DNA from 3 places in the Bradyrhizobium sp. UFLA05-109 genome. Region 1 is predicted to be linked to each of the others. Evidence: predicted binding sites of a transcription regulator. Region 1 holds the regulator's gene; each other region holds the start of a gene.
The links. The regulator LexA, encoded in region 1, represses DNA repair genes until DNA is damaged. The targets are predictions, from matches to a motif close to TGTTCNNNNTGTGTTCNG.
Positions count from the first base shown of each region.

Region 1 (7,623 bases):
GATGCGGCCTACCATCGCGTGCTGGCGCGCGACGTCGCGGCGCGGCGCACGCAGCCGCCGCAGGCGATGTCGGCGATGGATGGCTATGCGGTGCGCGCTGCCGATGCGGCAGAGGTGGGCACAGAGCTCACCGTGATCGGCGAGGTCGCAGCAGGACGACCGTTTGCGGGAACGGTCGGTGCGGGTCAGGCAGTACGGATCTTCACGGGCGGCGTAGTGCCCGATGGCGCGGACGCGGTGGTAATCCAGGAGGACACAGTCGCTGACGGCAGGCGCGTCACGGTCAAGGAGGCCGCGATCGTTGGAAGGCACATCCGTCCCGCCGGCGTCGATTTCCGCGAAGGCGACGTGCTCCTGCGAGAAGGAGCAAGGCTCACCGAACGCGACCTATCACTCGCCGCCGGCATGAACCATCCGCAGCTAGCCGTCCGTCGCCGGCCCAGGATCGCGATTCTCGCGACCGGCGACGAACTCGTGATGCCGGGCTCAACGCCGGGCGCGGGCCAGATCGTCTTTTCCAACGGCTATGCCCTGCACGCGCTGGCGCGGGCCGAGGGCGCCGAAACGGTCGATCTCGGCATTGCCGCCGATACCGTTGCGGCGACCAGCGCCGGCATCCGCCGCGCCCGCGAGAGCGGCGCCGACATCCTGATCACGACCGGCGGGGCCTCGGTCGGCGACCACGACCTGGTGAGGCCGGCGCTTCAGGCCGAAGGTTTCGAGATGGCGTTCTGGAAGATCGCGATGCGGCCGGGCAAGCCGATGATGCACGGCCGTCTCGGCGCGATGCGGGTGATCGGCCTGCCCGGCAATCCGGTCTCGTCCTATGTCTGCGGCTTCCTGTTCATGGTGCCGTTGATTCGCGCGCTTGCTGGCCGCTCTCGCGTTCATCACCGCCGCGAGCGCGCCGTGCTCGGGCGCGACGTCGGGCCCAACGACGTCCGTGAGGATTATCTGCGCGCCCGGCTCGAGGAGCGCGAGGACGGCACGCTCGTGGCCGTTCCCGTCAACCACCAGGACTCCTCACTGCTTGCGAATCTCGCTATGGCACAGGCACTTCTCGTGCGCGCGCCGTTCGCACCGAAGGCTGAAGCAGGCACGCCTTGCGAGGTGTTGCGGCTGCCCTTGTGAGGGCGATCTGATTCACGTGTAGCGCGAACTTCGCTGCGTTCACCCAAAATTAAGTGGTTGCGGAACACATATCGAACATATAGTGTCCGTTCATGATTTGTTTCGAGCATCTAGCGGCTTCTGCTGAATCTGGCGTCTCGGAATCGAACGACATCAACCGGGGGATTTGGTCGAGATGTTAACGCGCAAACAATACGAGCTTCTGCGGTTCATCAGTGAGCGCCTCAAGGAAAGCGGCGTGCCGCCCTCCTTCGATGAGATGAAGGACGCGCTCGATCTTCGCTCGAAGTCGGGCATCCACCGGCTGATCACTGCGCTGGAAGAGCGCGGCTTCATCCGTCGCCTGCCCAACCGCGCGCGCGCCATTGAGGTCATCAAGCTGCCCGAGCTTCAGGCCGCGGGCGCCGGCCGCCGCGGCTTCACGCCGAGCGTCATCGAAGGCAATCTCGGCAAGGTGCGGGGCGTAAGCGCTCCCGTCGACGACGGCGATCGCCCCGTCGCCGTGCCCGTGATGGGACGGATCGCAGCCGGCACGCCGATCGAGGCATTGCAGACCCGCAGCCACACCATCAGCGTGCCTCCGGACATGCTCGGCTCGGGCGAGCACTACGCGCTCGAAGTGCGCGGCGATTCGATGGTCGACGCCGGCATCCTGGATGGCGACATGGCGCTGATCCAGCGCAACGAGACCGCCGACACCGGCGACATCGTGGTGGCGCTGATCGACGATGAGGAAGCGACGCTCAAGCGCTTCCGCCGTCGCGGCGCGTCAATCGCGTTGGAGCCCGCCAACACCGCCTATGAGGTGCGCATCCTGCCGCCGAACCGGGTGAAGATTCAGGGCAAGCTGATCGGGCTGTACCGGAAGTACTGATTGCCCGCCAGATTGCCGGTTATTGCGCAACGATGCGGGCGGACGGATTGTCCGCTCCGGCAAAATGGTGTTTTCGCTTCCATTGTGATTATCCCCACACCTGCGCGAAGCTAATCCTCGAGCATGGCAGGCGCGAATGCGCTGTGCACGATGCAGAGGACAAAACCCATGCGGCAGATGATTTTGAGCGCGATCTCGGCAGCCTTGATCGCGGAATCGGCATCCGCGAGCGATGCAGCGCAACACCAGCATGGCGCCCGCAAGGCAGAGCACGCGGCAACCAGCGCGCCATTCCGCAAGTCCAACAATGCGATCGCACCTGCGGCGCAGGTGAGATGGCCCTATTCGGGGTACTCCGCTCCTGCCGGCCGCTGATGGAAGCTCGCGTAAGTGAATGGCGTGAACCAAGATAGACTGGCGGCGCGAGGCTTTGTTCCTGGTGTGCCGGGAAAGATAATGTGATCGGGCGACGCGCAGACGGGCCGCAGATTTGCCCACAAAAGCGATACACTCCAAGGCTTCCAACTCTGATAGAGGCCTGCGCCTCCGGGGGGGCGCGGACCTGCTATCTCGCATGAGGAGCACTCCGATGTGTGACTACAGCCTACATGCCGTTGCGACCCGCCCCGCTCAAGTCGGCGAGACGATCGTCACGACAACCTTCCGCGGCACCTCGACGCGTGGATTTGCGTCGGAGCGTGATCTCTCGGTTGCCGTCTGCCTCCTGCCCGGCACCGAGCTCGCCTTCGCCGACAACGTCCGCTACGACAATCGCTGGATCTGGACGCGCACCGTCAATTCCCGCGTCGGCAAGTTCGGTAAGGTCGATCCGCACATTCCCGATCGTCATCATGATGCGATCGAATTCCCCGACGGCAACTACGTACTGGTGACGCAACTCGTCGAGGGACAGCGTGCCACGGTTCTGCAATTGCCGGTAACGCAGCCGCTCGGCGAGAAGACTGAGCAGCCCGCCGTCGAGCAGCACACCACCACGACGCCTACGACACGCCTGCCGATCGGCTGACGCGTCTTTCAATCCTCGGCCTGCAGGTCGGCCTCCGACGGCGTAGCATCCTTGCTGCGTGGAGTAGCCGGCCGCGGTGCGAGGCTGAGCTCGAAATCACTATCGCCGGCCCCGGCCGGCGACCAGGGGCGGTTTGCGCCCCTTATTTTTACCGTTCGCAGCGTGAAACCGTCGCCCTCGCGCGATAGCGCGAGCGCTCCTTGCGTCTTCAGACGCTCGCGATCCACGACCATCGCCGTGCAATCGGTTGCTGCCGGCTTCGCCGTCACCACCAGCGCGGCGCGGCTGCAATCATCCGCCAGCGCATCGACACGCAGCGAGAGCGCGACCAGGCGACCATCGGCGAGCGGTGTCACGCAGCCGGCCTCGTCGCATGAGACTCCGTCGGCGAGCGACGCATCCGTCGCACTGCGCGGATCGGCATCGGCCGCAAGCCACTCCTTGAGGAGAAAATTGTCCTTGCCGGTTCGGATCAGGTGCAGTTGGCCGTCCCTGCCGCGCACCGCGACGCTGTGGCCGTCGCCTGCGATCAGGATGTCGGGCTGGCGCATATGCAGCGCCCAGCCGATCGCGAGCGCCAACACGACGACACCCGTCCAGCGCAGCGGCGTCCGCAACAGGCCCATCACGACGAGGCCGATGCTGGCGGCAATCAGCGGACCGGCGCCGAAGGCGGTGATGCGTCCGACCGCGCCCGGCAACGCCGCGACCCAGCGCGTCACGACGACCATCCAGTCGATGCCGATCCCCATCAACCACCAGAACACGCCGTCGAGCCCGAACGGCGCTGCGATCAGCCCCAAAAGTCCGGCGGGCATCACCAGCGCCGAGACCACCGGCATCGCCGCGAGATTGGCGAGCACGCCGTAGGGCGTGACGCGGTGGAAATGGAAGGCGGCATAGGGCGTCGTTGCGAGCCCCGCGATCAGCGAGGCCATCAGCAGCATGACGAGTTCGCGGCCCCCCCAGAGCGCGATGCGCGCGGTGGCGGAGTCGTCGGGCGAGGCCAACAGCTTCGGCATGCCGATCTGCACCAGCGCGACAAGACCAAGCGTTGCCGCGAACGACATCTGGAAGCTCGGGTGCACCAGGGCCTCCGGCGCAACAGCGAGCACGATCATCGCGGCAACCGCCAGCGTGCGGAAGGTGATGGCGCGGCGATCGACCATCACCGCGATCAGCACTACCGCTGTCATGAAGAAAGAGCGCTGTGTTGCGACCTCGGCGCCGGACAGCAGCAGGTAAAACGCAGCGGCCACAAGTGCTGCCGCCGCGGACCATTTCTTGATCGGATGGCCCGCCGCAAATCCCGGGATCAACGCCAGCAGCGCGCGTACCGCAAAAAACACCACGCCGGCGACGACCGCCATGTGGTAGCCGGAGATCGACAGCACGTGCCCGAGGCCGGAGATGAACATCGCGTCGTTGACGGGCTCGGTGATCGCATCGCGCCGCCCGGTAAGGAGCGCGGTGGCGATCGCACGATTGTCGCCGTCGAGCGTGGCGCGGATACGCGCGTCGATTGCATCGCGCAGGCCCTGCATGATCGCGGCATAGCGCAGTCGCAAGCCTCCGGTCTCCGGTGCCGCGGCAACCGTGATCGCCCCCATCGCAAAGCCGGACGCGCCGATGCCCTGAAAAAACATGTCGCGAGCGAAATCATAGCTGCCGGGACGCAGCGGCGCGAGCGGCGGCATCAGCCGCGCCTTGAGTTGCACGAAGCTGCCGACCTCCGGCGCTGTGCCCTTGCGCACAGACAGCCGCACGCGCTCGAGCTGGATGTCGCCGCGCGGCGCCTCCATCGTAGTCACCCGCAGCACGAAGCGGTCGGTCCGCTCGCGAATATCGCGCGTCTCGACGAAGCCGGACAGCGCCACCGAATAGAGCGGCTTGGCCAGCACTGTGTGCGCGATGCGCGCCGTCTTCCAGGTCGCCGTCGCAAAGCCTGCGGCGATCGCGGCGATCATGATGGCGGGCGCGAACAACCGGCTCCGCCGCAACAGCAGGCTACCTGCCATGAGCACCAGCGCCGTGATCGCGGCGACCAAGAGCACAGGTTCGTGGTCGGCAGCAAAATAGAGTGCAATCCCGCTCCCGAAGGCCACGGGCACCCACGGCAGCAGCCGACCGGCGCCAGCTTCCGCGCTCGCCCATCCGCGTAACGTCTCGGCCAGTGACGACCACGCGCCAAAGCCTGCTGGCACAAGTCCGCCGGCCGGAAAGGCACGGCCCGTTGGCCATGTCCCGGCGATCCCTTGCGAGCGGTGTGGCCGGGGAGGCTCCGCCATTCCTGCACCTTACAATACGCGACGGGTGCGGAGGCTACCGGAAGGTGTGGGGATGCGAATAGCGGAACAGAAAGGGAACCGGCCGAGGGGCCGCTACTTTTCCTCTTCCATCGTCACCGCCACCGCCGCCTTGGCCGAGAGCCGGACCTTGTTGCCCTCGATATCGGCAACGAGGCCCTTGTCGATGAAATGATGATGGCCCTTGTGGCTGCCCTCTCCGCTGTCCTTCCTGGTCAGCTTGATGCGGTTGCCCTCGACGCGGTCGACGGTACCGATATGAACGCCGTCGGCGCCGATCACTTCCATGTGCTCTGCGATCTCTTGCATGGTGGGATCCTCGTTGGACCCACACAACGCCGGAAGAGGCAGGTTCGTTTCTCTCGTCGAAATGACGATGCCGTGCACGGCACGCTTGTCAGATCAGCGGCGCGCGCGACGAGGCGTGGTGATTGACGATTTTCCAGTCACCGTCCTCACGAATGATGACCCAGCTCATCTTGACCGAAAGCTCCGGGCGTTCCCCGGCAAGGTCAAAGGAGACAATCGCGGCCATGTTGATCAGGTCCGGCCCGACCTGCGCCGCCCGCACTTCGGAAAAGGTCGCATTTGGCGAATGCCAGCGCGGCAAGCCGTTGAAATAATCGGCAACACCATCCCTGCCCCGATAGAACTTTGGGTTGGAGCCAAAGAAGAACGCGTTCCTCGAATACAGCGACGACAGTGCCGGCGCATCCAGCCTTGCGAAGCCGGCGGACCATTTCGCGATGATGGCGGAAACGATGGCGTCGGCGTCATCTGGCATGCGGCAGCTCAGCCCTTTTCAGCCTTTGGCGACTTCCTTCGCAAACGTGTCGCGCAATCCGATCGTCCGCGAAAACACCGGCTTGCCCGGCGTCGAATCCTTGTCGCGCACGAAGTAGCCCTGCCGCTCGAACTGCATCGGCTCGGTCGCATTGCTCTCGGCAACCGACACCTCGATCCGCGCGTCGGGAAGGATCTCCAGCGACTGCGGGTTTAGATCGGCGGCAAAATTGGCCGCGTTCGGGCTCGGGTTCGAGAACAGCTGGTTATAGACGCGGATCTCGGCGGGTACGGACTGCGCCGCTGGCAGCCAGTGCATGGTCGCCTTGACCTTGCGGCCATCGGGCGCGTTGCCGCCCTTGGTCAGGGGATCATAGGTGCAGCGGAGCTCGACCACTTCGCCGGCGTCGTTCTTGATCACGTCAGTGCACTTGATGAAATAGGCGTAGCGCAGCCGCACCTCGTTGCCCGGCGACAGGCGGAAAAACTTCTTCGGCGGATTTTCCATGAAGTCGTCGCGCTCGATATAGATCTCGCGGGAGAACGCGATCTTGCGCGTGCCGGCCGACTGATCGTCCGGATGGTTGATCGCCTCGAGCTCCTCGACCTGCCCTTCCGGGTAGTTCTCGATCACGACCTTGAGCGGCCGCAGCACCGCCATGCGCCGCTGCGACGTGCGGTTCAATTCCTCGCGGATGCAGAATTCGAGCATGCCGACGTCGACCACGCTGTTGGCTTTCGCCACACCGATGCGCTTGACGAATTCGCGAAGTGCGGCCGGCGGCACGCCGCGGCGGCGCAGGCCCGCCATGGTCGGCATGCGCGGATCGTCCCAGCCCGCGACGTGGCCGTCGCGCACGAGCTGGGTGAGCACGCGCTTCGATAACACCGTGTAGGTCAGGTTCAGCCGCGCGAATTCGTACTGATGCGGCTCCGAGGGCACCGGCAGCTTTTCGATGAACCAGTCGTAAAGCGGACGGTGGTCCTCGAATTCCAGCGTGCAGATCGAGTGGGTGATGCTTTCGATCGCATCCGACTGGCCGTGCGCGTAGTCGTAGCTCGGATAGATGCACCACTTGTCGCCGGTCCGCGGGTGATGCGCATGCAGGATGCGGTACATCACGGGATCGCGCAGGTTGATGTTCGGCGAAGCCATGTCGATCTTCGCCCGCAGCACGCGCGCGCCATTCGGGAATTCGCCGGCCTTCATGCGGCGGAACAGGTCGAGGTTCTCCTCGACCGTGCGGTCGCGGAATGGCGAGTTCTTTCCCGGATCGGTTAGCGTGCCGCGCGTAAGCCGGATCTCGTCCTGGGTCTGGTCGTCGACATAAGCGAGCCCGTCGCGGATCAGCTTCTCCGCCCATTCGTAGAGGCGGTCAAAGTAATCCGAGGCGTAGAACAGGTTCTTGCCCCAGTCGAAGCCGAGCCAGTGCACGTCGGCCTGGATGGAATCGATATACTCCTGCTCCTCCTTGACCGGATTGGTGTCGTCGAAGCGTAAG
Region 1 covers NZ_JBBIAR010000028.1:4,548-12,170, forward strand. Annotated here, with positions in the region: gene Q3C01_RS21145 (molybdopterin molybdotransferase MoeA) at 1-1,131, shown strand, start outside; gene lexA (transcriptional repressor LexA) at 1,307-2,005, shown strand; gene Q3C01_RS21155 (hypothetical protein) at 2,174-2,380, shown strand; gene Q3C01_RS21160 (hypothetical protein) at 2,595-3,032, shown strand; gene Q3C01_RS21165 (ComEC/Rec2 family competence protein) at 3,041-5,320, opposite strand; gene Q3C01_RS21170 (DUF2171 domain-containing protein) at 5,414-5,647, opposite strand; gene Q3C01_RS21175 (YybH family protein) at 5,736-6,122, opposite strand; gene Q3C01_RS21180 (glutamine--tRNA ligase/YqeY domain fusion protein) at 6,141-7,623, opposite strand, start outside.

Region 2 (7,623 bases), on a different contig from region 1:
GTCGCGACCGCCGTCGTCCGGCTTGATGAAGCCGTAACCGCGCTCGCCGTTGAAAAACTTAACCGTGCCCGTCATGGCCATCGGGACTCCTCCCCCGCATTGCTCCTCCGCCGTGATGCAGTCCCGCACCTCGGCATGACCGGACATACGAGCCCGGGGAGCTGGCCACCCTTGGGCGGACGCGTCAGTCCGCCTGGATCCTTGTTAGGCCTTCACTCCGCCGCAACCATTCGCGGAAGCGGAACGTAAAGCCAGTCACGGGGCACAGCATAATACGGTTCTTTGCGGATTGACTACCGTTCATGCATAGTTTTCCCAATAGGTGTACTACTTTAGGGCTTTGGTACCTCCAGGCGGAAACGGGCCGCGCCGCCCTGGCCCAGCGGCTTTTCGAGCTCCGGCAGGATGGTCTTGAGCTCGCTCTGCAGCGTAAAGGGTGGGTTGACGATCAACAGCCCTGTCGTGACGAGTGGCGCGTCGGTACTTTGCGGTGCGACGCTGAATTCGAGCCGCAGGCATTTGCCCTGAGGTTTGGCTGCGGCTGCGGCCCGCGCCACCTGTTGCGCGAGCGCGTCGGTCGCGCGCCTGGATTTGGCGGGATACCAGATCACATAGATGCCGGTCGGCCACTTTGCGAACGCTTCCGAGAATGTCTCTCCGAGCCGCTCGAACTCGTCCTTGGCCTCGAAGGGTGGGTCGATCAGCACCAGACCGCGCCGCTCCTTCGGCGGCACGAAGGCCGGCAGCGCAACCCAGCCGTCGAGATCGACCACGCGCGCCTGCGTGTCGCGGCGCAGCACATCGATCAGCGCCTTGCGCGCCTTCGGCTCGAGCTCGCAGGCGACGAGGCGGTCCTGCGGCCGCAACAGGCCACGCGCGATCAGCGGCGATCCGGGATAGGTCTTCAATTCGCCGCGTGGATTGAAGGCGCGGACGATGTCGAGATACGGCTTTGTGAGTGCGGCGACCTCGTTGGTCAGGCGTGCCTGCATGACGCGCGCGATGCCGGTCAGCCACTCGCCGCTGCGGCGCGCCTCCTCGCCTTCGAGATCGTAGAGGCCGGCGCCAGCATGCGTGTCGATGACGCGGAATGCGGCCGGCTTGTCCTGGAGGTAGATCAGGATACGCGCCAGCACGATGTGCTTGATGACATCGGCGAAGCTGCCGGCGTGAAAGGCGTGGCGGTAGTTCATCTCGGACAGTTACGACATCGGGCGATGAAAGTAACTGCTGTCGTTGCGCACAAGGCGCCTCGCGTCGTTCCGCAATCACGAGGATGCAGACCTGCGATTTCAACCGCCGCGGATCGGCGGCATCGTCACCTGATCGCGGCGGCAGGCGCGGCGGTCGAGCTCCTCGCAGGAACGGAATTGCAGGTCCTTGTTCAGGCAGATGCGCACCTCCGACAGCCGTGTCCGGTTGCACGTCACCGAAACGCCGGAGCTGCTCAGACCCGGATTGGCCTTGATGAAGGCCTCCTCGACATCGGCGGGCGATACGGTCTTGGGCTGCGACAGATCGAGGTATTCGGCAGGAATCTTGATGACCGCGCGCGCTTTCCGGATGGTCTCGAAGTAATTGCGGTCCGTCAGGCCCGAGCAGGTGCCGTGCTTGTCCCATTCGTTGAAGATCAGCCCCGGCGCCGGCATCAGATCGAGCATGGAAGAGACGATGTTGCGGTTCAGCCGCGGCGCCGGCCGTTGGCAGAATTCCGGAAAGCCGTTCTCATATTGCGGCCACAGGCCGTGCACCACGAAGGCGTAGGGCCGTCCTCCGCACTGGATCTGGGAGCGGCCGCCGCGCTCGGCTGCCTCCTCGCAGAACGACGGCGACCAGGACAGCGACAACACGTAGAAATCAAACTCGCCGGGCGCATTCTGCCGCTTGTCCTGCGCCATTGCGTTGCCCGCCAGCGCAACGAGGCCTGCGGTGAGCAGGAGGGAGATCAGGAAACGGGACAGGGAATGCAATCTGGAATAAAACATGGCGACGCCTTTCAACTAGACTGTGCAAGAGAGCCTAGCAGGCGGCAAGAACATTTCAAGAACAAAATTGACGCCGCCGCTTTGGCGCGTACGATTCGCCCGAATCAGGGTTTTGCCGACCGGCAGACGGGATTGTATGCCCAGTTGCGGTCGAGACCGACCACGCACCATTCGACGCCCTGGCCGAACCCGGCAAAGCCACCGTCCTCGATGATCGAGAAATGCACCTTGCGCACCTTGCCGTCGCTGAGCATGGCCTCGCCCGTGCAATAGCGGCGCGGAATGTTGTCGGACTGCCAGGGCCGGAAGGCGGTCTCGTGGATGCCGGCGAAGCCCGTGATCTTCAACGAAGAATTCCAGAAGGAGCTTTCCTTCTCCCAGAACTGGGTGGCAATCGTGGGCAGCGCCTTGTCGCAGTCGGCGACGCGGCCGTCATAGCGCGGCCCATCCAGCCAGAAGTTCAGCTCCAGCGGATTGGCTGCCTTGGCCTCGCTGAGCGACAGCGCCCCCAGAACGAGGCCGAAGACCGCGGCAAAGCGGAGCGATTTCAGGGAGGTGGCGAGGTCGCGCATGGGCAATCCAGGAGGCATGGCTACAGGCACCCGACCGTGCCGTGAAGGGGAGGAGAGGTCAAGTGCAGCACGGCAACACTCGCCGACGAGTTACACGTAAGACCGCGTTCCGCAGGCCTTCCGTTCTTTTCAGCGCGCTCGCGGCGCCGTAGACTGGCGCCAGCCAAATGGAGTGACGGGAATGCGAATCATTGCGGCCGCGAGCCTTGTTGCCAGCCTGGTTGTCTCGGGACTGCTGGCGAGTGCGCCGGCGCGCGCCGACATCCTCCCGCTGCCCCCCTTCAAGGGCAACGACACCGGCGGCATCATCGCCTATTCGATGGCGACTCAGGTCGATGCGCGGCAAGTCGCGGTCGACCACTGCGCGCGTTACGGCAAGGTGGTGAAATTCCTCGCCGTGCAGCCCTATGATGGCGGCTACATCTCCTTCTCCTGCCGCTGGGTGCCGTATGGCGCGACCGAGCAGCCGCTGCGCACGCTTTACTGATCCTTTAAGACCGCAAGCGGCGACCGGGAGTTTGGCGCATGACGCGAGGGCCTGTTGTTTTCTGCGTTAGCCTCTTCGCGCTCGCGGTGTCGGCGACGACGGTTGCGCATGCGGTGGATCTGCCGGTGCGCAAGGCCGGCCTCTGGGAAATGAAGATGCTCCGGTCCGGCGGGCCGATGCCGGAAATGACCATGCAGCACTGCACCGACGAGAGCGTCGACAAGGAGATGAACAACAACGTCTCCCCGATGGCCAAGCAGATCTGCACCAAGCAGGACATCCAGAAGACCGCCAGCGGTTACGTCAGCGATTCCGTCTGCAACGTCGCTGGCGCCACCACGACCTCGCATGCCGAAATCACCGGCGACTTCAACACTGCCTATACGGTGAAGAGCACCGCGCACATCCAGGGCGGCGTTGCCGGAACTGCCGGGCACGACTCGACTACGACGATCGAGGCCAAGTGGCTCGGCCCGTGCAAGGCGGACCAGAAGCCCGGCGACATCGTGATGCCCGGCGGCTTCAAGATGAACGTCAAGGACGCCGCGAAGCTGAAGGATCTGCTGCCGAAGTAGCTAAAGCATGATCCGGAAAAGTGTGAAGCGGTTTTCCGAAAAGATCATGCTCAAACAACAACCTAAAGCGCGATGATGATTCAGCCGAATCTCATCGCGCTTTTGGCTTGTAGCCCGGATGGAGCGAAAGCGAAATCCGGGGCCGGTCTGTCGTCGCCCAGCAGAATTCCGGATGCGCTGGGCTCCATCCGGGCCACGCAGCTTACACCGGTATCCGCACCGACGCCCGCAATCCGCCCATCGGGCTGTCGCCGAGCGTGATGTCGCCGCCATGCGAGCGGGCGATGTCGCGGGCGATCGCAAGGCCGAGGCCGGTGCCGCCTTCGTCCTGGTTGCGGGCGTTGTCCAGCCGCAAGAACGGCTTGAACACTTCCTCGCGCAAATGCGTGGGGATGCCGGGCCCGTCGTCGTCGATGGTGACGGTGAGGTAACGGTGATCGCGCTGGCCGGTGATGGCGATCGTCTTGCCGTAGCGCGCCGCATTGGTGACGAGGTTGGCGAGGCAGCGCTTGAACGAGGCCGGCTTCACCGTCACCACGGGCAGGCCATTGAACGCGACGGTCGCGGTGTGGCCGTGGCGCTCGGCATCGCTGCGCAATTCCTCGAGCGCCTGCGCCATGTCGGTCGGCTGCGACTGCTCGCCGGAATCGCCGCGCGCGAAGGCAAGGTAGTCCTCGAGCATCATCGACATCTCGTCGACATCCTTGCGCATGCCCTCGAGCTCGGGATTGTCGCCGATCAGGGCCAGCTCCAGCTTGAAGCGAGTCAGGATGGTGCGCAGATCGTGGCTGACGCCGGCCAGCATCGCGGTGCGCTGCTCGATCGAACGCTCGACGCGCGATTTCATTTCCAGAAACGCCATTGCGGCACGCCGGACCTCGCGCGCACCGCGCGGGCGGAAGTGGGGCGCATCGCGGCCCTTGCCAAAACTTTCGGCAGCGTCCGCAAGCTTGAGGATCGGCTTGATCTGGTTGCGCAGAAACAGCACGGCAACGATCAAAAGGATCGACGAAGTGCCGACCATCCAGAACAGGAAAATCTCCGAGTTCGAAGCATAAGCCGCGCTACGCTGCGCGAACACGCGCATGATGGCGTCGTCGAGCTGGATGCGGATCTCGACGACGTTGGAGCGGCCGACGGTATCGATCCAGAACGGGCGTCCGATCTGGCGGCCGAGCTGCACCGAGAGCGTCTGGTCGAGCAGCGAGAAGAACGGCTTTGGTCCTGGCTGCGGCATGTCGCCGGCGGGCAGGAAGTCCACCACCAGCCCCAATCGCTGCTGGGCGATGCGTCGGATCTGGTCGCGGTCCTTGTCCTGCGGATAGCCCTTGTAGACGTCGATCAGCGCGGCGACGTCCTGCACCACCGCTGCCGACAATCTTCGTGTCACCGTGTTCCAGTGCCGCTCCATGAACACGAAGGCGACTACCGATTGCAGCACCACCATCGGGACGATCATGATCAGGAGTGCGCGGGCATAGAGGCCGGTCGGCATCCAGCCCTTGAACGCGTTGCCCATCCAGCCATTGGCTGCGGACACGCGGTCGGCGGCGCTCCTCAGCAGCGTCAGGCCGGTATCGATTGTACTCATCGCGTCCGCTTCATCCGGTCTCTATGGCGAGGCCACCAGCCGGTAGCCGATGCCCCGCACCGCCTGGAGGAACAGCGGATTGGCGGGGTCACGCTCGATCTTGCGGCGCAGGCGGTTGATCTGCACGTCGACCGCGCGCTCGTTGACGCTGCCATTGCCGGTCAGGGCTGCGCGCGGCACCGTCTCGCCCTGGCTGTCCGCGAGGATGCGCAGCATCTCGCGCTCGCGGTCGGTCAGGTGGATGACCTCCTCGCCCTGGCGCAATTCGCCGCGATCGAGATGGAAGACGTAAGGGCCGAACGCGATCTTCTCGATCGTGGTGACCTGCGGCGGGGCGGTACGCTTGAGGATGTTGTTGATACGCAGTGCAAGCTCGCGCGGCTCGAAGGGCTTTGCCACATAGTCGTCTGCGCCGATCTGCAAGCCCTCGATGCGGGCTTCCGCCTCGTGGCGCGCCGTCAGCATCACGATCGGCACCGAGGAGGATGTCCGGATGAAGCGGGCGAGTTCGAAGCCGGTCTCGCCGGGCATCATGACGTCGAGGATCAACAGATCGAAATGCAGGCCCATGAGCTTGGCGCGGGCATCGCTCGCGCTGGCGGCGGTCGAAACGCGATAGCCTTCTGCGGCGAGGAAGCGCGACAGAAGATCGCGGATGCGGCGGTCGTCGTCGACGAGCAGGATATGCGGTGCGTCGTCGGCGGGCTCCACCGGCGGACGGGCGAGCGTGGCTGCGAGCGGCACGGTCACTCCTTTGTGGCTTGGTTGACGTTGGCGAAGATCGTCTCCAGCACCTTGTCGGGATCCTCGCGGTCGATCATCGCGCGCAGGAAGCGTTTCACGGTCTCGGCGTCCTGCGGGCCGATCTCGGTGAGTGCCCGGTTGATTCGCGTGGTCTGGAGTCCGGCGAGCTTCTGCACCAGCGCCTCGCCCTTCGGTGTCGCATAGAGCAGGCGCTGACGGCGGTCGTTATCGCCGGTCTTCTGCACGATATAGCCCTCATCGAGCAGTTGCTTGAGCACGCGCCCGAGCGACTGCTTGGTGATGCGCAGGACGTCGAGCAGGTCGGCGACCTTGAGGCCGGGATAGCGGTAGACGAAATGCATGACGCGGTGATGGGCCCGGCCGAAGCCGAACGCCTCCAGTTCCTGGTCGGGATCGCCAACGAAATCGCGATAGGCGAAGAACAGGAGCTCGATGATATCCCAGCGCAAATTGCCCGCATCGCTTGCTGCCGGCTTGGTCTCGGCGGCATCGGGGGAGGGGTGTGCGAAATTTATGTCAGGCATATTGACGTATCTTGGGTTCAATGTTACAAAACGATCGGCCCGGACGAAATTTTAGATCGCTTCGTTCGGGAATGATGTTGTCCAAAGCGGCCGGGGAAGTGCCGGACAGGCAGCGCCGGCCGGACCAGATCTACCGTGCGATTGTCGAGCGGCATGTCGGCAAAACATACTGGACTTCCGCCCTCCGCAAAAGCATGTCCTGTCGCGACATGCTGGCCACGGGAAACCGGCCGTAACAAGGCTGGTCACGGTCGGGGCCAGACCTGGTTAAGTTATCAAGCCCGAAAGAGGCAGGCCGGCGCGATTCCGCGCGCCGATTGCGACAGCGGGAGGCAAGGGAAAAATGAGTCTGAAATTCGAAATCCAGCCTGCCACCACTCCGACCTCCGAGGCGGAGCGCACGGCAAAGCTTGAAAACCCTGGCTTCGGCCGGGTGTTCACCGACCACATGGCCGTGGTCCGCTACAGCCAGGCCAAGGGCGGTTGGCATGATGCGCACGTCGAAGCCCGTGCCAATTTCCAGCTCGATCCGGCCGGCGCCGTCCTGCACTACGCCCAAGAGATCTTCGAGGGCCTCAAGGCCTACAAGCGCGACGACGGCGGCGTGAACCTGTTCCGCCCCGACGCCAATGCGCGGCGATTCAAGAACTCGGCCGAGCGCATGGCAATGGCGCCGCTGCCCGAGGACGTCTTCATCGACGCGGTCGAGCAGCTCGTGCGGATCGACCGCGCCTGGATCCCGGGCGGCGAGGGCAGCCTTTACTTGCGGCCATTCATGATCGCCAACGAGGTCTTCCTCGGCGTGAAGCCGTCGGCGGAATACATCTTTGCCGTGATCGCTTCGCCGGTCGGCTCCTATTTCAAGGGCGGGCCTGCGCCCGTCTCGATCTGGGTGTCGGAGAACTACACGCGTGCCGCGGTCGGCGGCACCGGCGCCGTCAAGTGCGGCGGCAACTACGCCGCGAGCCTGCGCGCGCAGGCCGAAGCCATCGAGCATGGCTGCGACCAGGTCGTGTTCCTCGATGCGGTCGAGCGCCGCTATATCGAGGAGCTCGGCGGCATGAACATCTTCTTCGTGTTCGACGACGGCTCGCTGATCACCCCGCCGCTCGGCACCATTTTGC
Region 2 covers NZ_JBBIAR010000046.1:37,451-45,073, reverse strand. Annotated here, with positions in the region: gene Q3C01_RS29250 (cold-shock protein) at 1-81, opposite strand, end outside; gene Q3C01_RS29245 (23S rRNA (adenine(2030)-N(6))-methyltransferase RlmJ) at 333-1,193, opposite strand; gene Q3C01_RS29240 (ribonuclease T2 family protein) at 1,293-1,985, opposite strand; gene Q3C01_RS29235 (hypothetical protein) at 2,090-2,557, opposite strand; gene Q3C01_RS29230 (hypothetical protein) at 2,739-3,044, shown strand; gene Q3C01_RS29225 (DUF3617 domain-containing protein) at 3,083-3,619, shown strand; gene Q3C01_RS29220 (ATP-binding protein) at 3,822-5,210, opposite strand; gene Q3C01_RS29215 (response regulator) at 5,232-5,960, opposite strand; gene Q3C01_RS29210 (MarR family winged helix-turn-helix transcriptional regulator) at 5,957-6,499, opposite strand; gene Q3C01_RS29205 (branched-chain amino acid aminotransferase) at 6,843-7,623, shown strand, end outside.
Region 2: a site for LexA is predicted at 2,032-2,049, ahead of Q3C01_RS29240 (ribonuclease T2 family protein). Genes of this name have one in related genera too.

Region 3 (7,623 bases), on a different contig from region 1:
TCTTGATCTCATCGCGTTTTAAGCCCGCGTCGTCCCGCCCGCACCGCTCGGCCACACCCAGTCGCGGATCTCCGGCATGTCCTCGCCGTGCTCGCGCACGTGGCGCGAATGTTTGAGCAGGGCATCGCGGAACTGCTGCTTGATCTGCGCGGCTTTCGTCGCGAGATCAGGTACGCGCTCGATCGCCTCGATTGCCAGATGATAGCGATCGAGCTCGTTGAGCACGACCATGTCGAACGGTGTCGTCGTGGTGCCTTCCTCGGCAAAGCCGCGCACATGCATGCCGGCATGGTTGGCGCGGCTGTAGGTCAGGCGATGGATGAGATATGGATAGCCGTGATAGGCGAAGATCACCGGCTTGTCGTGCGTGAACAGCGAGTCGAAATCGCGATCGGAAAGGCCGTGCGGATGCTGCTCCTTCGGTTGCAGCGTCATGAGATCGACGACGTTGACGACGCGGATCTTCAGATCGGGCAGCGCCTTCCGCAACAGATCGACCGCTGCGAGCGTTTCCACCGTCGGCACGTCGCCGGCGCAGGCCATCACGACGTCAGGCTCGCCATCGGCATCTTCCGTGCCGGCCCAGGTCCAGATGCCGATACCGGCATCGCAATGCGTCGCCGCATCTTGCATGGTGAGCCATTGCGGCGCGGGCTGCTTGCCGGCAACGATCACGTTGATGCGGTCATAGGTGCGCAGGCAGTGATCGGCGACCCACAGCAGCGTGTTGGCGTCCGGCGGGAAATAGACGCGGACGATGTCCGCTTTCTTGTTGGTGACGAGATCGACGAAGCCGGGATCCTGATGGCTGAAGCCATTATGGTCCTGGCGCCAGACATGCGAGGTCAAGAGATAGTTGAGCGAGGCGATCGGCCGCCGCCAGGTCAGCTCGCGCGATACCTTCAGCCATTTGGCGTGCTGGTTGAACATCGAATCGACGATGTGGATGAAGGCTTCATAGCAGGAGAAGAAGCCGTGGCGTCCGGTGAGCAGATAGCCTTCGAGCCAGCCCTGGCAGAGATGCTCGCTCAAGACCTCCATGACACGCCCATCCTGGGCGAGGTGGACGTCATAAGGCTCGGTCGGCTCCATCCAGACCCGTTCGGTCGCCTCGAATACGGCGTCAAGCCGGTTTGACGCGGTCTCGTCCGGGCCCATGATGCGGAAGTTGCGGGCATCCGCATTCAGCCTGACGACGTCGCGCAGGAATTTGCCAAGCTCGCGCGTCGCCTCGGCGACCGTCTTGCCCGGCTGCTTCACCTCGACGGCAAAGTTGCGGAAATCGGGCAGCTTCAGCTCGCGCTTCAGCAGCCCGCCATTACCGTGCGGATTTGCGCCCATGCGGCGGTCGCCGGTGGGGGCGAGGGCCTGCAATTCGGGAACAAGCGTGCCGTGGGGGTCGAACAGCTCCTCCGGCGCGTAGCTCTTCATCCAGGCTTCGAGCACTTTCAGATGCGCCGGATTTTCGCGGCAATTGGCAACCGGCACCTGGTGGGCACGCCAAAAGCCCTCGACCTTCAGCCCGTCGACCTCCTTTGGTCCGGTCCAGCCCTTCGGTGAGCGCAGCACGATCATCGGCCAGCGCGGCCGCTCGATCGTGGTCTTTGTTTCGCGCACATGCTGCTGAATCGAGCGGATGCTCGCCAGCGCCACGTCGAGCGCGTCCGCCATGATCCTGTGCATCGTTTTGGGATCATCACCCTCGACGAACAGCGGCTCGTGGCCTAGCCCACGGAACAGATCGCGGATCTCCCCGTGGCGCATCCGTCCGAGCACGGTGGGGTTGGCGATCTTGTAGCCGTTGAGATGCAGGATCGGCAGCACCGCGCCGTCATGCGCAGGATTCAAAAACTTGTTCGAATGCCAGGACGCGGCAAGCGGCCCTGTCTCAGCCTCGCCGTCACCGACGACGCAGGCGACGATCAGCTCGGGATTGTCGAGCGCGGCGCCATAGGCGTGCACCAGCGCGTAGCCGAGCTCGCCGCCTTCATGGATCGAGCCCGGCGTCTCCGGCGCCGCGTGACTCGGAATGCCACCGGGGAAGGAGAACTGCCTGAACAGCTTGCGCAATCCGTCCGCATCGCGCCCGATGTCTGGATAGATTTCGCTATAGCTGCCTTCGAGATAGGTATTGGCGACCATGCCCGGGCCGCCATGGCCGGGGCCGCAGATATAGAGGACGCTGAGATCGAGCGTGCGGATCGCGCGGTTCAGATGGGCATAGATGAAGTTCAGCCCCGGCGTCGTCCCCCAATGGCCGAGCAGGCGCGGCTTGATGTGCTCGGGGCGGAGCGGCTCGCGCAGCAGCGGATTGTCCAAAAGGTAGATTTGTCCGACGGATAAGTAGTTGGCGGCGCGCCAGTAGCGATCGAGCAGGTCGAGGTCGCCTCCGCTGGCGCGCGCTTGTTGTTGGCTTGTCATGATGGGCTGCCCTTGTTGCGACGACCGTCACCAACCCGGTTCCCGGGCGATCGATCCCGTTTCTACCGGCGGCATCAAACGGCAACGCGGCCGGCAACCCTTGAGCGAGGTCAAAATTCGGTGCGCTAAGTTTGGGCGGCTACTTTGCATGGGGTTGTTTTGCGGCTTTTACGTTCTTGTTCTTGATTTGTTCCGATCGCGTGCTATCTTGGTTTCATGAGTCGAGCATCCTCTCATGCCCTCAAGCACCCGCCGGTCACGGCGCCCTCCGAGCCGGCGGGTGCGCCTTCCGCGTTTCCTGAGCTTGCCGTCGCGATCGACCGCGAGCGCAGGCGCGGGCGGGGCGCCCAATCCAACGCCAGCGGCCGTTATGAGGCCGAGGCGCGCGTCGCCTTCGATGACGGCTGGCAGAGCCTCGAGGAACTGCCGCCGTTCAAGACCACCGTGGCCGTCGACAACTCGCGCAAGGTAATCACCCGGAACGACTCCCCCGACATCGGCTTTGACCGTTCCATCAATCCCTACCGCGGCTGCGAGCACGGTTGCGTCTATTGCTTCGCGCGGCCGACCCACGCCTATCTCGGGCTCTCGCCTGGGCTCGACTTCGAGTCGAAACTGTTCGCCAAGCCCGAGGCGCCGGCGCTGCTCGAGAAGGAACTTGCCGCGACCGGCTATGAGCCGCGGATGATCGCTATCGGCACCAACACTGATCCCTATCAGCCGATCGAGCGTGAGCGCAAAATCATGCGCGGCATCCTGGAGGTGCTGGAGAGCGCCGGCCATCCCGTCGGCATCGTCACCAAATCGGCTCTGGTGACGCGCGACATCGATATCCTCTCGCGCATGGCCAAGCGCAACCTCGCCAAGGTCGCGATCTCGGTGACGACGCTCGATCCGAAGCTGGCGCGCACCATGGAGCCGCGCGCCTCCACGCCGCCCAAGCGTCTGGAGGTGCTGAAGCAGCTTACGGAGGCCGGTATCCCGACGACCGTGATGGTCGCTCCCGTGATCCCTGCGCTGAACGATTCCGAGATCGAACGCATCTTGGATGCGGCCGCGCATGCCGGCGTCAAGGAAGCCTCCTATGTGCTGCTGCGGCTGCCGCTCGAGGTCCGCGACCTCTTCCGTGAATGGCTGATGGCGAACTACCCGGATCGCTACCGCCACGTCTTCACCCTGATCCGCGACATGCGCGGCGGTCGCGACTACGACTCGAAATGGGGCGAGCGGATGAAGGGCACCGGTCCAATGGCCTGGACCATCGGTCGCCGCTTCGAGATAGCCTGCGAGCGGCTAGGTCTGAACAAGCGCAGGTCGAAGCTGACCACCGATCACTTCGCCAAGCCGAAGCGCGGCGGCGAGCAGCTCAGCCTGTTCTGACTCAGGCGGGTCTGAATAACGGGAATATCCGAGGTTCCCGGTTGCGCAGGCCGGACCTGCGTGCGCACGATCGCGGCCATGATTCGGGACAAGTCCGCCAGCAAGCCGGCCAGGAAAGCCGCGAAGAAAGAGCCCAAAGCGGCCGCGAAGGAACCTAAGGGCGCCGAAAAGGCCGCCAAGGGTATCATCACCATCGCGCCGCCGAGCTTTCGCCGCGAGCGCGCGTTGATCAAGCGCGGCGTCTGGCCGGTTGCCGGTTGCGACGAGGCGGGACGGGGGCCGCTGGCCGGGCCTGTGGTGGCGGCCGCCGTGATCCTCGACCCAAACCGGATCCCGCGAGGCATTGACGATTCCAAGCGCCTGACGGCCGAGGAGCGCGAAAAGCTGTTCGACAAGATCTGCGCAACCGCGCAGGTCTCGGTCGCCGTCGCCTCGCCGGCGCGTATCGACCGCGACAATATATTGCGCGCCTCGCTCTGGGCGCTGAAGCGCGCGGTGGTGGCGCTGCCAGAGTCGCCCCGCCACGTCTTCGTCGACGGTCGCGACAGGCTCGATACGGCCTGCGACTGCGAGGCCGTGATCGGCGGGGATGGCCTGGTGCTCTCGATCGCGGCCGCCTCGATCATTGCCAAGGTGACGCGCGACCGGCTGATGTGCGCACTGGCAGCCGATTGTCCGGGCTACGGTTTCGAGCAGCACAAGGGCTACGCCGTACCGGAGCACCTGAACGCGCTCGACCGCCTCGGTCCCTCGATCCACCACCGCAGCTTCTTCGCCCCCGTCGTCGCGGCGCGCGAGAAGCACATGCCCTGGACGGTCGAACCCGGGCGCGACCTGTTCACGGCCGTGGATGAGGCGGTTGTGCAGGTTGAGGCAGAGGTACCGGTCGACGTTTCGGCCAATCTCTAGCGGCGGGTTTCACCTCTATCCGTAAGAACGGGGAGAGGGAGACGAGTTGGTTGCCACGGCGCGCAGCGCGCTTTATCAGACATGGACGCGCCGGCTTGGACGGGTTGGCTGCATCATTTCGGACCTTGCATGCGGTTTACCTCCCTGGTCATCGAGCTGATCCGCGCCCGGCCGCGGCTGGTGGTGTGGATCGTGGTGCTGCTCCAGGCCGCGATGTGGCTGTTCGTGGCGCTGATCTTCTATCGCAGCCCACCCGGCAATCTCGCCACGCTGCTTGCCTTTGGCCGCGAATATCAGGTCGGCACCGGGCTCGGGCCGCCGCTGGCCTTCTGGCTCGCCGACATCGCCTATCGCGCCGCCGGCAACCACATGATCGGCGTCTATGTGCTGGCCGAGCTCTGCGAGATCGCGACCTTCATCGCGCTTTATCATCTGGCGCGCGCGGTGGTCGGCACGCAGCAGGCGGTGCTCGCCGTGCTTTTGACCATGACGGTGCTGGCGTTCTCCTCGCCCGCGCTCGACTTCGGTCCGATGGTGCTGGCGCGCCCGCTCTGGGCGCTGCTCCTCTTGCACTCCTGGCAGTTGATCGGCCAGCGCCGCGGCAACGCCTGGTTCGCCTGGTCGATCGCCGCCGGGCTGCTGCTGCTGACGACGCCCGCTGCCATTGGTCTGTTGCTGCTGCTCGTCATCTTCGCGGTCGCGACCGAAGGCGGCCGAAAAACGCTGCGCGTGCTCGATCCGATCTATGCGCTCGTCGTCGTTGCCGTGCTGGTCCTACCCTATGCGATCTGGCTGATGCGTGCCGAGACGCTGTCCATGCCGGCCTTGCCGCAGCTTGAGGATTTGAAGCTACGTACGATCAACACAGCCTGGCTGTTCGGCGGCCTCTTGCTCGGCGCGGTTGCGATTCCGGTGCTGACCTTCCTCAACACGACGTGGTTCGCCGGCAAGAGCGAGGACGCGCCCATCATCTACCGGCCGCCGGTCGAGCCGCTGGCGCGCAACTTCGTCTACTTCTTTGCGCTCGCGCCCGCGCTCGGTGCGGTCCTGATCTCCGGCCTGCTCGGGCTCGATAGCGTGGCGGGCGGGGCAGGCCTCGTACTGCTGATGTCGGGCCTCGCCGTGATCGTCGCCGCCGGCGACCTGATCGCGATGCGCCGCGCCCGCGTGCTGCGCACGGTGTGGGCGGCCGCCGTCGCCGCGCCCGCTGCGGGCATCGTGCTGGCGGTTCTCCTGATGCCCTGGGCCGGGACCAGCGAGATCACGACCTCGATGCCTGCGCGTGCGATCTCGGACTTTTTCGACGACAGCTTTGCTCGCCGCACCAACCAGCGTCTGCGCGCGGTCGCCGGCGAGACGCAGCTTGCGAGCCTGATCGCGCTGCATTCCGGCCGGCCACATCTGCTCATCGACGCCGAGCCGCAGCGCACGCCCTGGTTCACACCGGCGAGGTTCAGCGAGACTGGCGGCGTCGTGGTCTGGCGCGCCTCCGATACCGCCGGCACCCCGCCGCCGGAGATCGCCAAACGCTTCCCCGGCATCGTGCCCGAAGTGCCGCGCGCCTTCGAATGGCTGGTGAACGGCCGTCAGCCGCTGCTGCGCATCGGCTGGGCCATCGTGCGCCCGAAGGGGACGTGAGGAGCTCTCGTGCCCCGGACGCAGCGCGGCATGAAATGCTGCGCTGCTGAGCCGGGGCCTATCTCTCCGCACAGCCGGGACACGAGTGCGAGCTACCCCGCCAGCACTTTCGCAATCGCGCGCAGATCCTGCCAGGCCAGCCGCTTGTAGGACGGCGAGCGCAGCAGATAGGCCGGATGGAATGTCGGCAGCGCGCGGATGACGCGCTCGCCCGTGTCGTAGTCGAACCAGCGACCGCGCGTGCGCATGATGCCTTCGCGCGTCGAGAGCAGCGTCTGTGTCGAGGGATTGCCGAGCGTCACCAGCACGTCGGGATTCACGAGCTCGATCTGGCGCTGGATGAAGGGCAGGCAGGTTTGCGTCTCCTGCGGCGTCGGCGTGCGGTTGCCGGGCGGCCGCCACGGGATGACGTTGGCAATATAGACCTTGCTGCGATCGAGCCCGATCGCGCCAATCATGCGATCGAGCAGCTTTCCCGAGCGCCCGACGAAGGGCAGTCCTTCGATGTCCTCATCACGACCCGGCGCTTCGCCGACGAACATGATGCGCGCTTGCGGGTTGCCGTCGGCGAACACCAGCCGCGTCGCGGTGTTCTTCAAAGCGCAGCCGTCGAAATTCTGCATCAGCTCGCGTAGCGCCTCCAGCGTCGGTGCGGTCCGCGCGGCCTCGCGCGCCGAGGCGATCGCAACGTCAGGCGCGGGCGCAGCCTCGCCGCGCATCACGGCCGGCGCTGCAATGGGCCTCGGCGCTTCGACCGGCTGAACCGCGCGTGCGGCCGGGGGCGGCGCCTCCGGCTCGGCCAGGCGATCGATCGGTTCCTCGGCAAGCGCGCAATCGACGCCGGCCTCCAGATAGAAGGCCAGCAGCTCGCGGACGGTGGGGGCGGGTTCGCTGATCATGGCTACTTATGACATTTAGGTCAGTTTAGGGGGCCTTGCATCCCAGCGAAACGCATTTCCGAGGTTGTCCTGCCCGGAAAAATCGGAAACAAGAGGGCGCAAACGACCAAGGACCGTCTCAAGGGCTGAGATCAGATGAGCACCGAAGAACTTCCTCCGCGCGAATCCATGGAATTCGACGTCGTCATCGTCGGCGCCGGCCCCTCGGGCCTGTCGGCCGCGATCCGGCTGAAGCAGCTCAACGCCGATCTCAACATCGTCGTGGTGGAGAAGGGCTCGGAAGTCGGCGCGCATATTCTCTCAGGCGCCGTGATCGATCCCGCCGGCCTCGACAAGCTTATTCCCGACTGGCGGAATGATCCCGACTGCTCGCTAA
Region 3 covers NZ_JBBIAR010000034.1:74,596-82,218, reverse strand. Annotated here, with positions in the region: gene Q3C01_RS24465 (phosphoketolase family protein) at 19-2,421, opposite strand; gene Q3C01_RS24460 (PA0069 family radical SAM protein) at 2,638-3,801, shown strand; gene Q3C01_RS24455 (ribonuclease HII) at 3,880-4,710, shown strand; gene Q3C01_RS24450 (glycosyltransferase family 39 protein) at 4,840-6,348, shown strand; gene Q3C01_RS24445 (uracil-DNA glycosylase) at 6,441-7,247, opposite strand; gene Q3C01_RS24440 (electron transfer flavoprotein-ubiquinone oxidoreductase) at 7,383-7,623, shown strand, end outside.
Region 3: a site for LexA is predicted at 2,599-2,616, ahead of Q3C01_RS24460 (PA0069 family radical SAM protein). Genes of this name have one in related genera too.